2 linked regions of the Tunicatimonas pelagia genome follow. The protein of the gene in region 2 interacts with the protein of the main gene of each other region in a pairwise test. Links are inferred from orthologs where the notes say so. Each region holds a gene or a part of one and is shown on either strand. Other genes may lie near its edges. The genes, in order: dprA and recA.

Region 1 (7,008 bases), 3.8 Mb from region 2 along the record:
CTTCTTAATCAGGATAATGAGACTGACTTGGTAGAAGCATTTTATAAAGATTTAGAATTCGGAACCGGTGGTTTACGCGGGATTATGGGGGTGGGTTCGAACCGAATTAATAAATACACGGTAGGCATGGCCACGCAGGGATTGAGCAACTATCTACTAAAAACGTATCCTGACGAACAAATTAAAGTAGCCATTGCCTACGACAGCCGGAATAACAGCCGCTACTTCGCGGAAGTGACCGCCGATGTATTTTCGGCTAATGGCATTCAGGTTTATTTCTTCGATGGGCTGCGACCTACCCCGGAACTTTCGTACGCCATTCGCCAATTAGATTGCCACAGTGGGGTGGTGCTCACGGCTTCGCACAATCCGAAGGAATACAACGGTTATAAAGCTTACTGGAACGATGGGGCGCAGCTCGTGCCTCCGCACGATAAAAACGTAATTGAGGAAGTGGATGCCATTGAAGGGTTGGAAGCGGTGAAGTTTGATCGGGATGATGCGAAGGTGCATATGATCGGAACCGATATTGACGAGCAGTACCTAGCCGATATAAAAGCGTTATCTCTTTCTCCCGAAGCCATTAAAAACCAGCACGATCTAAAAATTGTCTTTACTCCAATTCACGGTACGGGAGTTACTTTGGTGCCCCCGGTACTCAAAGAACTAGAGTTTACCAATGTGCATGTGGTAGCAGAACAGGCCGAACCCGATGGCAACGGAGATTTTCCTACCGTAGTTTATCCCAATCCGGAAGAAAGCGAAGCATTAAGTATTGCTCTAAAACAGGCAACCGAAATGGATGCCGATCTGGTAATGGGCACCGATCCCGATGCCGACCGAGTAGGTATTGCAGCTAAAAACCTAAACGGCGAATTTGAGATATTAAACGGAAACCAAGCGGGTAGTATGCTGGTGCACTATCTGCTAAAAAAATGGAAAGAAGCCGGAAAACTAGACGGGAAGCAGTTCGTAGCTAAAACCATTGTAACGACCGAACTGATCCGAAAAATAGCCGAGTACTACGACGTAGATTGTTACGATACCCTTACGGGCTTTAAGTACATTGCGGCTCTCATCAAAGATAAAGAAGGCCAGCAAACCTTTATTGGCGGAGGCGAAGAAAGCTACGGCTACCTGATTGGCGATTTTGTGCGCGACAAAGATGCAGTAGCGTCCTGTGCTATGATTGCCGAGATGACCGCCTACGTAAAAGACCAAGGAATGAGCCTCTACGATTTTTTGCTGGAAACCTATGAGCAGTTTGGCTTGTACCGCGAATCCTTAGTTTCTCTTACTAAAAAGGGAAAGAGTGGGGTAGAAGAAATTCGCCAGATGATGCGCGACTTACGGGAAAATCCACCCCAGACCATCGTGGGTGAGCATGTCACCACCGTGATAGACTATTTGAAGGGAACCGAAACCGATACTGCTTCCGGTACTCAGCGACCCATTGAATTCCCGGAGTCCAACGTATTACAATTCTTCACCGAAAAAGGAACTAAGGTATCTGCTCGCCCATCGGGTACGGAGCCGAAGATCAAATTTTACTTCAGCGTGAACGATCAGCTTCCTAACCGATCAGAATTCGCCCAAAAATGGACTGCACTGGGTAAAAAAGTGGATGCGGTAATTGAGGATATGAAACTGAAATAGCTAAGATTCCTTCTTACCAAGAGAGCAAACTCAATTTAATTTTGAGCAGGTATGTCTGTTTTTTTAGCAATTCAGGCATAACCTTACCAAGGTAAGCTATAGAGCAACCGAACGAAGTAAAAATCAGCCTTTCTGGGCTCTGATGCTCTCATTTTCGGTCAAAAAGAGGGAATAATAGCAATCATACTGTACGGCAAAGAACGAAATTACATGTAAGAAATAGTCACTTTCATGTAAATATTTGTATAATTCTTATGAATTATGGCAATATTTTATTAATTTAGCCTTTAGACAAGGGCGTATACTAACTATACCATTGCTATGTCCTACAAAGAAAAACAAATTGAAAAAAAGTACTTTTCCATTGGCGAGGTAGCTAAAATGCTAAATGTGGCTGCTTCGCAGATTCGCTTTTGGGAGGGAGAGTTTGACATAATCAACCCCCGAAAGAATAGAAATGGGAAGCGACAATTTACCAAGGAGGATATAGAGAAAGTAAAGTTGGTTTACCACCTGGTAAAAGAAAAGGGCTATACATTGCAGGGAGCCAAAGATAAATTGAAGAGTGGCACTCAGGCTACTAAGGATACTATGGAGATGATTGATACTCTGAAAGAGGTTCGCTCTTTTTTAATTGACCTAAAAGAAAAAATGGATTAGTGGCAGTAGAAGCAAACGATACAGTTAACACAACAGCATATGCCATTGCACTGAGCATGACACCTATGGTTGGTGGAGCTACGGCTCGTCAACTAATTAATCATTGCGGTTCAGTGGAGGCCATCTTTCGGGATAAACCTCATCATTTAAGCCGAATTCCGGGTATCGGGCCAAAAATAATCAGTTCGTTAAAGAACAATCAGCATTTACTACAACAAGCCTACGAAGAAATTGACCGTTGCCATCGCCAAGGTATCACGATACTGGGGTATGAACATCCTCAGTACCCGGAGCGTCTCCGCCATATTTACGACATTCCGTTGGTGCTGTATTATAAAGGAAAAGCCGACTTAAATCACCAGCGAGTAATTAGCATAGTAGGAACTCGTCAGGCTACATCCTACGGCTTAGATGCCGTGGAAAAGATTGTTGCCACACTGGCTAAGTACGATGTGCTGATTATTAGCGGATTAGCTTACGGAATTGATATTCAGGCTCACCGGATGGCTATGCGGTACGGCTTACCTACGGTAGCGGTGATGGCGAATGGAATAGACCAGATTTATCCGGCTGTACACCAGAAGGATGCTTGGAGTTTTGTTGAAAAGGGTGGGCTACTTACTGAGAACCCTTTAGGGACTAAACCCGAAGCGAAAAAATTTCCAGCTCGTAACCGAATTATCGCTGGCTTGGCCGACGCGGTGGTAGTGGTAGAGGCTGCTTCTAAGGGTGGTGCTTTAATTACCGCCGATTTAGCCAATGATTACGATCGAGAAGTTTTTGCCGTGCCGGGAAGTATTCATCATCAGTATTCACGAGGATGTAATCAACTGATTCGGCAACATAAAGCGCACCTACTAAGCCAAGGTGAAGATATTATCACCATGCTTAACTGGGATTTAGAGAAAGATATAAACTACCTAACTAATCAACCTAAAATTTTTGCGCCACCGGAAGAATTGAATGAGGATGAGCAAAAAGTATATAAAGTGCTCACTCAGCACCCCGATGGTTTATTATTAGATAAAATTAGTTGGTGTACCCAACTATCAATATCACAACTAGCCGCAGTACTACTCAATCTAGAATTTAAACAATATGTGCGGGCACGACCCGGAAACAGGTATCAACTTCGAACAGTATGAATAAGCAATGGGGGAAAGAATTGAGCTATGGAGAGTTACCAAGATTATTATCAAGTGCTGGATGTAGGCTATAATGCTTCATCAGAAGACGTAAAGTTGGCCTATCGTCAGTTGGCCAAACGTTATCACCCCGATGCTAATGCGGGCGATAAGGACAAAGAAGAGATGTTTAAGCTGATAAGTGAGGCTTACAATGTTCTCTCTAACACTGATAAGAAAGCTTCTTACGATTTATCGTTACTGCTAGGGCTGTATGAAGACGAAAAATCGCGGACAACCCGTACCACTAGGGCGCGCACTCAGCCACAGTACACCTACCGTCCACCGGTGTCGGTCTATTATTCAAAACTAACTTACGTAGGAATGACTGTGCTGGTATTGGCTCTAGTTGCCTCTATCTTGCTCGTTCCATTTGCTTTATCACGTTATTCTTCCTCCTATCATTACGATAAAGGATTAGAGTACTATCAGAATGAGCAATATTACGCAGCCCTAAACAGTCTAGAGCGATCAATCTTAGACTTTGGTAGCAAAAATGTAGAAGCTTGTCTACTAGCGGGTACTATATTAAGTGAAGAATACGGTCAGTTTAATTATGCAATTGATTATATGGATCGTGGTTTGGAAGTTGCTTCCTCCGATGGGGAAAGAGTGCAGTTGCTGTATTGTAAAGGGCAGTATTTACAGGGCAGTGGCGATTATAATGGAGCTATTGAGCAGCTCAACCAAGCATTAGAGCTATGGCCACAGTACGATAGTCTATATCTTACAATTGCCAGTATTTATGCGTTTAACCTAGACCAGTACGACAATGCTATTGAATATTATAAGCAGTTACAAACGGGCGGGGAAGTATATGATGAAGTAACTTACGGGTTGGCCTATTGCTACTATAAATTGGGTGACGTTGATCAGTCGGCTCGCTATATCAATAAATATATGGTAAATTATGGCATTAGTACTGAAGCGTATTTGCTACGAGCCAAATTAAATGCGAAGCGGGGGGAATGATCGGTTGGCGTGTGAGGATATAAAAAAGCCTCCCGGCTGCATTCCGGTGAGGCTGAAAATTTGGCTAAATACTATTGTATGTAAGGTAACTCCTTATTTGGTAGCTTTATTGCATACCTGACGAATCATTTCGTAGGCTTTTAGATCACCCAACTCTCCGGCTTTGCTAAGATCTAAACAGCCTTCTTGGTGAAAACCTCGTTCAATTCGAATTACTCCGCGTAAATAATAGGCATCAGGATTCTTTGGGTTTAACTCAATAATTTTGGTGAAATCATTAATAGCATCTTCGTAAACTTGTAGTTCACGGCGAGCCTTTCCTCGGTAGTAATACGCCTGAATCAGGTTTTTGTTGAGTTTTACGGCCTCGCCATAATCGGCAATAGCCCCGTAGTAATCTTGCAGTGAAAATTTTACATTTCCGCGTTCAAGATAGGCTTCAGCAAAGTCAGGATCAGCCTCAATAGCCGAATTATAGTCCTTCATAGCACCGTGATAGTCTTCAAAAACCGTTTTGGTTTTTCCTCGCAAATAGTACGCGTGAACATTAGAAGGGTTGGCTTCAATAGCTTGATTAAATGCCATGATAGCCTCCTTGTACGAGCCTTCCTCAAAAAGCATACGCCCTTTAGTGACTAAATCGTCTGAACCGGGAAGTGCCAGTAGCGATTGAGAAATTAAGAGAGCTATAGATAAAATACAGATGGTAGCCAGATTTTTCATTTGTTTCATATAATTGGTGTCAGTGTTCTTCACTATTATTATATACGCAAAAATGAGTATAAATAATGACTTTCTGTAAATGGGTAGTACTAGCTATGCGTAATTTTATAGTAATTATGTAAATTATTATACGATAAATCTTCAAAAATTAAAAATCAATCCAATTAATATCTTTCTTTAGATGGGAAAGAGTTTTAGCTTCTGTACTGTCGGAAGGAGGGGTGTGGTTGTACTGCCAAGTAGCCAAAGGAGGTAAACTCATAAGTATTGACTCGGTGCGTCCATCAGTATCTAGTCCAAATTTAGTACCCTTATCCAATACTAAGTTAAACTCTACGTAGCGCCCCCGGCGAAGATACTGCCACTGCTTATGCTGATCCTCGAAGGAAAGATCTTTATTTTTATTCATAAAGTAGGTGTAGGTCGGCGCAAATACTTGACCTACCGCCTGCACGAAAGCGAATATATCGGTTTTCTGCTTTCCCTTTTGGGCGGTTAGGCGGTCAAAAAATATCCCACCAATACCTCGGGTCTCCTGGCGATGTTTGATATAAAAATAATCATCAGCCCATTTTTTGTAGGTAGGATAATAGGAGGGGTCAAAACGGTCGCAAACTTCTTTAAGTGTAGCGTGAAAGTATTGAGCATCCGCACGGTCTACGTAGTGAGGAGTAAGGTCAATACCTCCCCCAAACCAATAGACTCCGTTACTCATTTCAAAATACCGGACATTCATGTGAATAATCGGGACAAAGGGGTTATGCGGGTGTAGCACAATTGAAACTCCGGTAGCGTAAAATTCAGCCGAATCAAGATTGAGCGCAGTTAGAATTTTAGCAGGAGTTTCTCCGTGTACGGCCGAGAAGTTGACTCCCCCTTTTTCAATGACCGAGCCGTTATTGAGAACCCGGGAAGTACCACCACCACCGCCCGGTCGGTTCCAGGTGTCGGGGATAAATTGCCCACTACCATCAGCCTCCTCAAGAGTGGTACAAATATCGTTTTGAAGATGCTTAAACCATTCTGCTATTTTTTCTTTGGTAATCATACTGCTAAGAATTATCGAACTTTCTACCCGCGCGAAGATAGCGGTTTAGCCAATATGATTCACAGGAAGGCGAAAACGATTCATTGAGGTACTAAGCTAGATAGGATAGTTTTAGGGAAGTATGATTGCCAATGATGATGTGCTGATTCGGCCTTCACGATTGGCTGATATAGCTACCGGATCACTCCAATCACTTGCGGATATGCCATTGATTGACCTAATACGAATGTAATATAGCTGACCAGATAGCAAAACATCTTTAGCTAGCAATAATGAGTTATCCTTAGTAGTTTGATCTGCTACTAAATGCTGAGAAGAGAGTTCTTCCAGAAATATTTGCACTTGGTAATTATGCGCTGATTCGGAATGGGGCCACTGAATTTGAGATTGTTTGGAGTTTTCCTGATAGCGTAATCGCATATCTTGTACACTGGGTGCAGTGAGACGATGAGTCACTACTATATCGTCTAAAATTGCTCCGCTGGCAAAACCATCCGACCCTAAGAAGCTACGATCTCCTACATGCTGAAAACGGATAATAAATTGATCGGTATAGTTAAGCGCCAGAGTTTCTATCAGAGAATCAAGGTTGATAGAATAGCGCACATACTGCCGAGGTACTGAAGGACGGAAACTATACGCATGCTGGTAGCTTTGCCCTCCATTTTGACTAACCCAGATGCCGTTTTCTTTCTGGCTTTCTGCCTTATGGCTGTACATACGGAAGTTTAGCTCAAGGTTTGATTGATAAGATAAGTCTAAGTG
Region 2 (7,067 bases):
CATTAGCACCCTGTTCGGCAAACTTTTGGGCAATGGCATAGCCAATACCGCGCGATGCTCCGGTAACCAAAGCAGTTTTTCCAGATAGTAATTTCATAAGGATCAATTGTTAGGTTTTAATTTCTTCAAACTTAACGAATTAATCGGAGGAGCGATGCAGGAAAGGGCTAAAACAAAGAACCGCCAGCGTTGCTATAGGGCAATCACTGACGGTAACAGCTTGGTTTGGTAGTAAGCTGTGTTATTTCTATAGTACTTCTTCAATGAGATGCATTACCTGTTGCAAGTTGCGCTTATCCAACTCAGTGAAATTGTGGAGGTGGTGGCTGTTAATATTCAGAATGAGCACAACCTCTCCTCTTGAGTAGGCGGGCAAGGCTATTTCTGATTTATCGTATTCGTTAAGCGAAATGTGCCCCGCGTATTCTTCCACATCTGCTACCATTACGGTACATTCTTGCGCGAAAGCCATTCCGCAGATCCCTTCCTCTTTCCGAATTCTAGTTCTCGCCGCTGGACCTTGAAACGGACCTAGTATCAATTCTTCATCTTTTACAAAGTAAAAACCAGTCCAGGAGAAATTCATACCTTGATGAAGGATTGCTGCAATATTCCCAAGATTAGCAACTAAGTCGTTCTCATTGTAGACAATATCACGGATTTGCTGAAGAAGCGCATTGTACTGCTGTTGTTTCGTATCAGCTTGCGGTGGAGCGTAAGTATTGAGCATAACCATGAGAACTAGATTATTTATTCTATCAAATATTTATTACTACTTTGCTTATCGTTTATATATTATAAACATAATTATTTATTACAAAGGTACCATAAAAGTCATATTTGTCAAATTTTTATTTAAAAAATTATAAAATAACCGTTTTTATTCTCTATTAGTTAAAATACCGATGTAATATATAATCAGCATATGCGATCTTTTTCAATAATTTTTTCAATTTTATTTCTTTTCTCTATGAAACTTGCTACCCAAGATGTTTCAGTATTAGATCAATACCGCTGGGAAAACCGGATACTGCTGCTCTTTGCCGATACCGAAGAATCAGTCATTTACAAAGACCAGTTACAAACGCTTGAAAGAGAAAAGTCTGAAATGGATGACCGTGACCTTTTGGTATTTAAGGTCTTCCCCCAGAAGGTCATTACTCCGGAAGGTAAAGTCATGGGCGAAGAAATAGCCACTCAATTGCGTCAGAAGTACCGAACCCAGAACAATACATACGCTGTAGTGCTGATTGGAAAAGATGGCGGACAAAAGCTAAACCAAAGCAGCTTATTGAGCACTGAAAAGCTGTTCGGCATTATTGATCAGATGCCAATGCGACGGAGAGAAATGAAGGATAAGTCTGACTAGTTACGCAGGTTTTGCATTTCTTTAATATCGACCTCAATAGCCCCAATTGCCAGCTTGGCTTTAATTTTAAGGGGCACTTTGTTGCTATCGTCTGATATCCACACCTTCACCGGATCTTTGCTGTTCTCAAAAAAAGAGTTTTCAGGTAGAGAAGGAGCTACTATAATGGCGTTAATTTTACCAACCTTGGTTCGAAGAAGTTCTCGACCAATAATCTTCACTTCAATATTGTAGATTTCTTCGTCGAAAAACCCTTCAATAGGAATCACATCGCCTTTTTCGTAATCGCTATAATCTAGCGTACGAAGAAAGTAGTATCCTCCTACAATATCTACTACATTGTTTGGTACTGGATAGCGCTCACGTTCCTTTACGGCTAAGGTTTGCTTATCAAGCTTTAGCACCGTTGCCATATCGTTTTCATGGTCAAAATTCACCATTTCATTCTTACGGTAGCCACCTTCTTGAATGTAACGATACGACTGCATGGGGAGAATTGACGTAGTATCTACGTACGCCCCAAAGTTATCACGAACACTATACAATACATCAGCTAGCCCTGTGGTATTGCCAAATACGTCAATTTTATAGCAAGAGCGGCCGTTAATATCGTAGTAGCCATCATGTACTTGCATAATAGCTTCAGCCGCACTAATAAAGCCGAAATGTATGCGGTATTTCAGTATTTCTCCGGTACCAAAACTCTCGTTCGTAACATTACGGAAAGCCCCTGATCCCGCGTACTGTAATGCTGTTGTTATAAAAGCGACGCCAGCTAGTATCAACCAATATTTTTTCATGCTACCTAGGTGTTGTTAGATTTTAAGAGAAAAAATCATGCAAAACTGGTACGCTACACTATATTTTCTAATCATATATACGCATAAATCAGGCCTCCGTTAGCTTTTAATACTAGACCTCTGTACATAAACGTACATTTTCTGCCCGAAAGTGTACAGTTACTCTACTAATAACTGGCTGATCTGCCCATTTCAGCGACTGGCATACTTGTTGAACTTTTACTAGCGAAACGCATTAACCCAACTTACTCACTTGACACGTTTTAGTTTGATTTGAGCATATCACTAAGAGCCGCTTGTACAACATCGGCTCTTTTTTATGATTATCTTGGTTAGTCGTACTTTTCTTGCAGATAGGCTAAGTACTGGCTAATATCACCCGAAAACTGCTCTGTTAATTCGTTCTTTAAATCATCAATATTCCGGCGGTAGCGCACGTATGATTTAAAAAACGTATTATTCGGAAGCTTGTCCGAAGTTTTAAGTTTATCTCTCACCTTCTGGTACTGACTAGTTATAAGATTGAGTGTGTCAGTAGTGGCTACTATCTTTTGAATTAGCATTTCTTTCTTACTAAGCTTGGCTTCTTTTGGCAAATCTTCAGAAAAGGATCGGTACAGACTATCCAACTGCTTCGTTCCCCGCAGCATGTGGTTGGTGTATGTTCGGCGATCCTCTAGGTAGCGAGCATACTCTTGCACTTCAACTGATTCGGCACCATACTTATGAGACAAGAAAACAAGCGCACCCTGATCACCAATGAGTGAAGCAATATTTTCGTTTAGCTGTAGATTATCCTTTACGAAAATAGTGCCGTGCGTGAGTTCGTGAATAATAGTGTTAGCCACTCGCCCCTCGGTTCTGAATAGCAGTTGCGATAAAATAGGATCATCAAAAAAACCCAGCGTACTCCACGCACTCACTGTTCTGATACCCGTATCTAACCCTTGGTTAGCTAGTTCTTCTTTTTCTAGTAGTGCTTTTTGGTAATCAAAAAAACCTTTGTAGGAAAACGTGCCCAGCAGCGGGAATTTCCACTTGCGGTCTTCTAAAGAGAATGGTTCAGTAGCGGTAATCACCCACAGTATTGGCTTGCCTTTCTGATCGTACACACTGCCGTAGCTACCCGAATTATTTACTCCCAAACTATCAATGGCGAATTGCTTTACTTCCTGCACCAACTGCACTTTTTGCTTTAGCGAATCAGCTACTTGCGGATCAGCTAATAATTCATCAATCGGGCGGGCATTCCACAGCACTTTTATCTGACCTTTGGCTTGCATAATTCCGTAACTCACCAACTCACGCTGCCAAATGAGTACTATCGCCAGCACTGCTACCAATCCAATGAATATTTTTTTTATCATATCCCCTAAGTTTTCTGAGCCCTATTTTTAATGTATCTTTGAGTAGCGATTTCTACTGCCTTTTGTATACGTTTGACTATCAACAGCTTACTAATTAGCTGCTGGTAAAATTCTCATCAAATTTACGAATAGTTAGAAACTCTGTATCTAAATGTTGCGTTCTTATTTTACGTAATATTCTTGCAATAAATACTTATAAAAAGTATATTTGTCTATCAACCATAATCACTAATTTATGAGCGATCAAACAGAAAAGTTAAAAGCCCTTCAACTAACCATTGATAAACTGGATAAAACCTACGGTAAAGGCACCGTAATGAAGCTAAGCGACGATCGGGTAGAAGATATTCCGGCCATCCCTACCGGTTCACTTGGCTTAGACATTGCGTTAGGGGTAGGCGGAGTTCCCCGGGGTCGGGTAGTAGAAATTTACGGCCCAGAATCCTCTGGTAAAACCACTTTAGCCATGCACTGTATTGCTGAGGCTCAGAAAGCGGGCGGTATTGCCGCTATTGTGGATGCCGAACACGCCTTTGACCGAGGCTATGCTCAAAAGTTAGGAATAGATACTGAGAACTTGTTAATCTCTCAACCCGACAATGGAGAGCAAGCTCTGGAGATTGCGGAACACCTAATTCGTTCCGGGGCGATTGATATTATTGTGATAGACTCAGTAGCTGCCTTGGTTCCTCGGGGCGAACTGGAAGGCGAGATGGGGGATAGTAAAATGGGATTGCAAGCCCGCCTTATGTCGCAAGCCCTCCGAAAACTCACTGGTGCTATTAACAAGACGAAGTGTACCTGTATTTTCATTAACCAGTTACGAGAGAAAATTGGGGTAATGTTCGGAAATCCGGAAACTACTACTGGAGGTAACGCACTAAAATTCTACGCATCCGTTCGCTTAGATATTCGTCGTATTGGTCAGATTAAAGAAAATGCTGACAATATCACTGGTAACCGTACCCGCGTGAAAGTGGTGAAGAATAAAGTCGCTCCTCCGTTTAAGGTGGTAGAGTTTGATATTATGTACGGCGAAGGAATTTCTAAAGTAGGTGAAATCCTTGATTTAGGGGTAGAGATGGAAATTGTCAAAAAGTCAGGTTCCTGGTTCTCCTACGACAGTGAAAAACTCGGGCAAGGGCGAGATGCGGTAAAACGCATTCTACTAGATAACCCCGAACTAATGGGTGAAATCGAGCTAAAAATTAGAAACAAGATAAACGGCGTGGAAGATAACCCAGAAGATATTGGTGCTGATACTGCCGAGTTAGCTGATGCTGCCGCAGCTTCCTCTAACGGAAAAAAATAGCTCTGATCTTAAAAGTAAGAATAAAGAAACCGCACACAAGCGGTTTTTTTATTCTCTTTACTCTATCAGGTAGAGTAAATTAGTGGGTCAGAGAACATAAGCAGCAAGCTGAGCTTCGGGCGAAAGAAAGAAGAAGATTAAAACAGTTGCTTTCGTAAATTATCACGCTTTTCAATAAAGAATAAGAACCATACCAAGTGTTTATTAGCTACTAAAATTGGTAGAGACCGGGTTAGAATATACAACCATTATGTATGATATACATCCTGATAAAAAGCCTGTAGTAAAAAATAGCGCTCTTTTCGTAATTCTTTTGTATTAATTGCGCTGATGAATAAAATTATTAGCATAGGTAATAACCGTGGTAATAGACTCTGCTCGCCCCTGTAGCTCAATCTGCTCAACGAATACGCGCAGATAGTCATCTTGGGCCATCGCTTCTATAAAGAGCGAATAGTCAGCAAGCACCATCAGGCGAGCAGCAACGATAGCCGTAGCTTTTAAGCTAAAAAAGCTATATAGGTCATTTGAGTAACCCTCTTTAATGGCATAACTGCTTAGAATTAGCTGAAGCAGTTCATCCTGCTCTACAACAGAAAGTTTTTGGAGAAATATGTTCTGAGCAAGGATGGCTTCGTAGAGTGCTAACTCTAACGTAAATTTCCCGATATCGATATCCGTAGTGAATTCATTGACACAATGGGGACTCATCTGTTTGTATCGTTGTAGCATAACTTTGCCAGCATCGGGTCGTTGCTGTAACTCCTGTAGCCCTCCAAATATCTCCCCAACACTATCTATCCCTTGTTGCAAGGTAGTCCATGCAAGCACGTTTTCTAGCAAAGGGTACGTTAGCCACGTCTCTAATAGTCCTTCGGTAGAAATGATCTGTAGCACGGAGTCGGGTACCTGGGTTACAGCATACTTCTCAGCTCCGGTTTGTATAGCAACCCACTCTGGTGTTCCGGGAAGGACCGGATAAATATAAGTATCTAAGTCTGCGGGTGGCTCGTACAGAACACAGTCGGGAACAACTTCTTCCTCTTGGCACGATAGAAATATAGTAGCAATACAAAAAAAGAGAAAGCACAGACGTATCACTATTCGTTCAGAAATGGTTGAGCTTTTACAACAACGTCATCAATTACTTTCGTATCAGCCAACATGAAAAGAGAAGAAAATTTATGCATAGATTAGAAAGTTGGTGTATGCCTACTCGATTATAAAATTTTTTGGCTTTTTCTTCTAAACAGACAGTTTCATAAATATCTGATAGCTAGTACATTGACCCATTCCTCCCGTAAAACCTGTCCACTTACACTGAGCTACTCACTAATTTAATGCAAAAAGCCTCATATAGAGGCTTTTCAAATGGATTTCTTGTTAGGATTTAACGTTTAAATCCCAGAACCGCTCCCCCACAGTGGCTTTGCGACCCCTCAAAGGTAAACGTGATGTAGTAAATACCCGTAGCATTGCAAGGGTAAATAATACCTTTGTTGAAGTTACCGTTTGCAAAGCTAGTTCCTACCTTCTTACGGTTAGAGTCATACAGACTTACTACAATTCCGTCGGTTTGATCCCCGGGGGCACAGATGTTAAGGAAATATTGAGTGCCTTTGGCAAAAACATACGAGTATTCTACCTTATCTTTCGCACCACCTTCACCATTTACTTCGTAACTTTTCACAAAGTTAAAACCATCGGCTAACTGAGGAATACAAGCTTCCGTATGGACGGATGGATCGCACTGAGCACTTGCTAGCGGCACATTCAAAAATAAACCTAGTACTATGCTCAATACACCTGCTATAGCTTTCATATATTTGCGTGGCATTTATTGTATGATATAATCTCGGATAGAAGAGGTAATACGAGAAATTTCAGCAACATTCTCATCAGTAATATTAATAGTGGTTGTACTATTATTTGAAATAGTCACAATACCATTTACCTCTTCAAGCGTTGACTCGGCGTATGTTTGCGTGATTTCGATGCTATCGAACTGAGCCTGTAACTCAGCCATTTTATCGTATAGCTCTTTAATGTTAGGATTACTCTCACTGTAGAACGATAGTAGCAACATGATATTCTCCAAAATAATCTTCTGCTCACCAATACGCTCCTTCAGCTCCTCATTATTCATGTTCCGCTCAGTCACCTGACAGATAATATGAAGTGCTTCTAGCCACCCACCGGTTAGTAGCAGCACACTTAAA

Evidence for each region.
Region 1: the proteins of recA (region 2) and dprA interact in binary tests that used the Bacillus subtilis proteins (3 or more experiments, as listed by UniProt). The link is inferred for Tunicatimonas pelagia from one-to-one orthologs.

What each region holds. Positions count from the first base shown.
Region 1 is NZ_CP120683.1:4,971,923-4,978,930, forward strand. What follows is about bases 1,483-4,416. They hold dprA (DNA-processing protein DprA), read left to right. Parts: upstream 1,483-2,372; coding sequence 2,373-3,461; downstream 3,462-4,416. Other genes in these bases: P0M28_RS21315 (phospho-sugar mutase), read left to right, coding at 1,483-1,656; P0M28_RS21320 (MerR family transcriptional regulator), read left to right, coding at 1,978-2,316; P0M28_RS21330 (J domain-containing protein), read left to right, coding at 3,489-4,416. Also shown: more of P0M28_RS21315, read left to right, coding at 1-1,482; more of P0M28_RS21330, read left to right, coding at 4,417-4,472; P0M28_RS21335 (tetratricopeptide repeat protein), read right to left, coding at 4,566-5,204; hemF (oxygen-dependent coproporphyrinogen oxidase), read right to left, coding at 5,344-6,243; P0M28_RS21345 (fibronectin type III domain-containing protein), read right to left, coding at 6,355-7,008. UniProt on the Bacillus subtilis protein: Protein that helps load RecA onto ssDNA during transformation. Binds cooperatively to circular ssDNA, is able to bridge different segments of DNA. Favors the loading of RecA onto SsbA- or SsbB-coated ssDNA and formation of RecA-DNA filaments.
Region 2 is NZ_CP120683.1:1,198,109-1,205,175, forward strand. The notes cover bases 2,817-5,809. They hold recA (recombinase RecA), read left to right. Parts: upstream 2,817-3,771; coding sequence 3,772-4,848; downstream 4,849-5,809. Other genes in these bases: P0M28_RS04925 (aminopeptidase), read right to left, coding at 2,817-3,536; P0M28_RS04935 (hypothetical protein), read right to left, coding at 5,167-5,809. Also shown: fabG (3-oxoacyl-[acyl-carrier-protein] reductase), read right to left, coding at 1-97; P0M28_RS04910 (GAF domain-containing protein), read right to left, coding at 248-730; P0M28_RS04915 (DUF4174 domain-containing protein), read left to right, coding at 971-1,369; P0M28_RS04920 (DUF3108 domain-containing protein), read right to left, coding at 1,366-2,169; more of P0M28_RS04925, read right to left, coding at 2,502-2,816; more of P0M28_RS04935, read right to left, coding at 5,810-5,949; P0M28_RS04940 (hypothetical protein), read right to left, coding at 6,239-6,670; P0M28_RS04945 (hypothetical protein), read right to left, coding at 6,686-7,067. UniProt on the Bacillus subtilis protein: Multifunctional protein involved in homologous recombination, DNA repair and competence.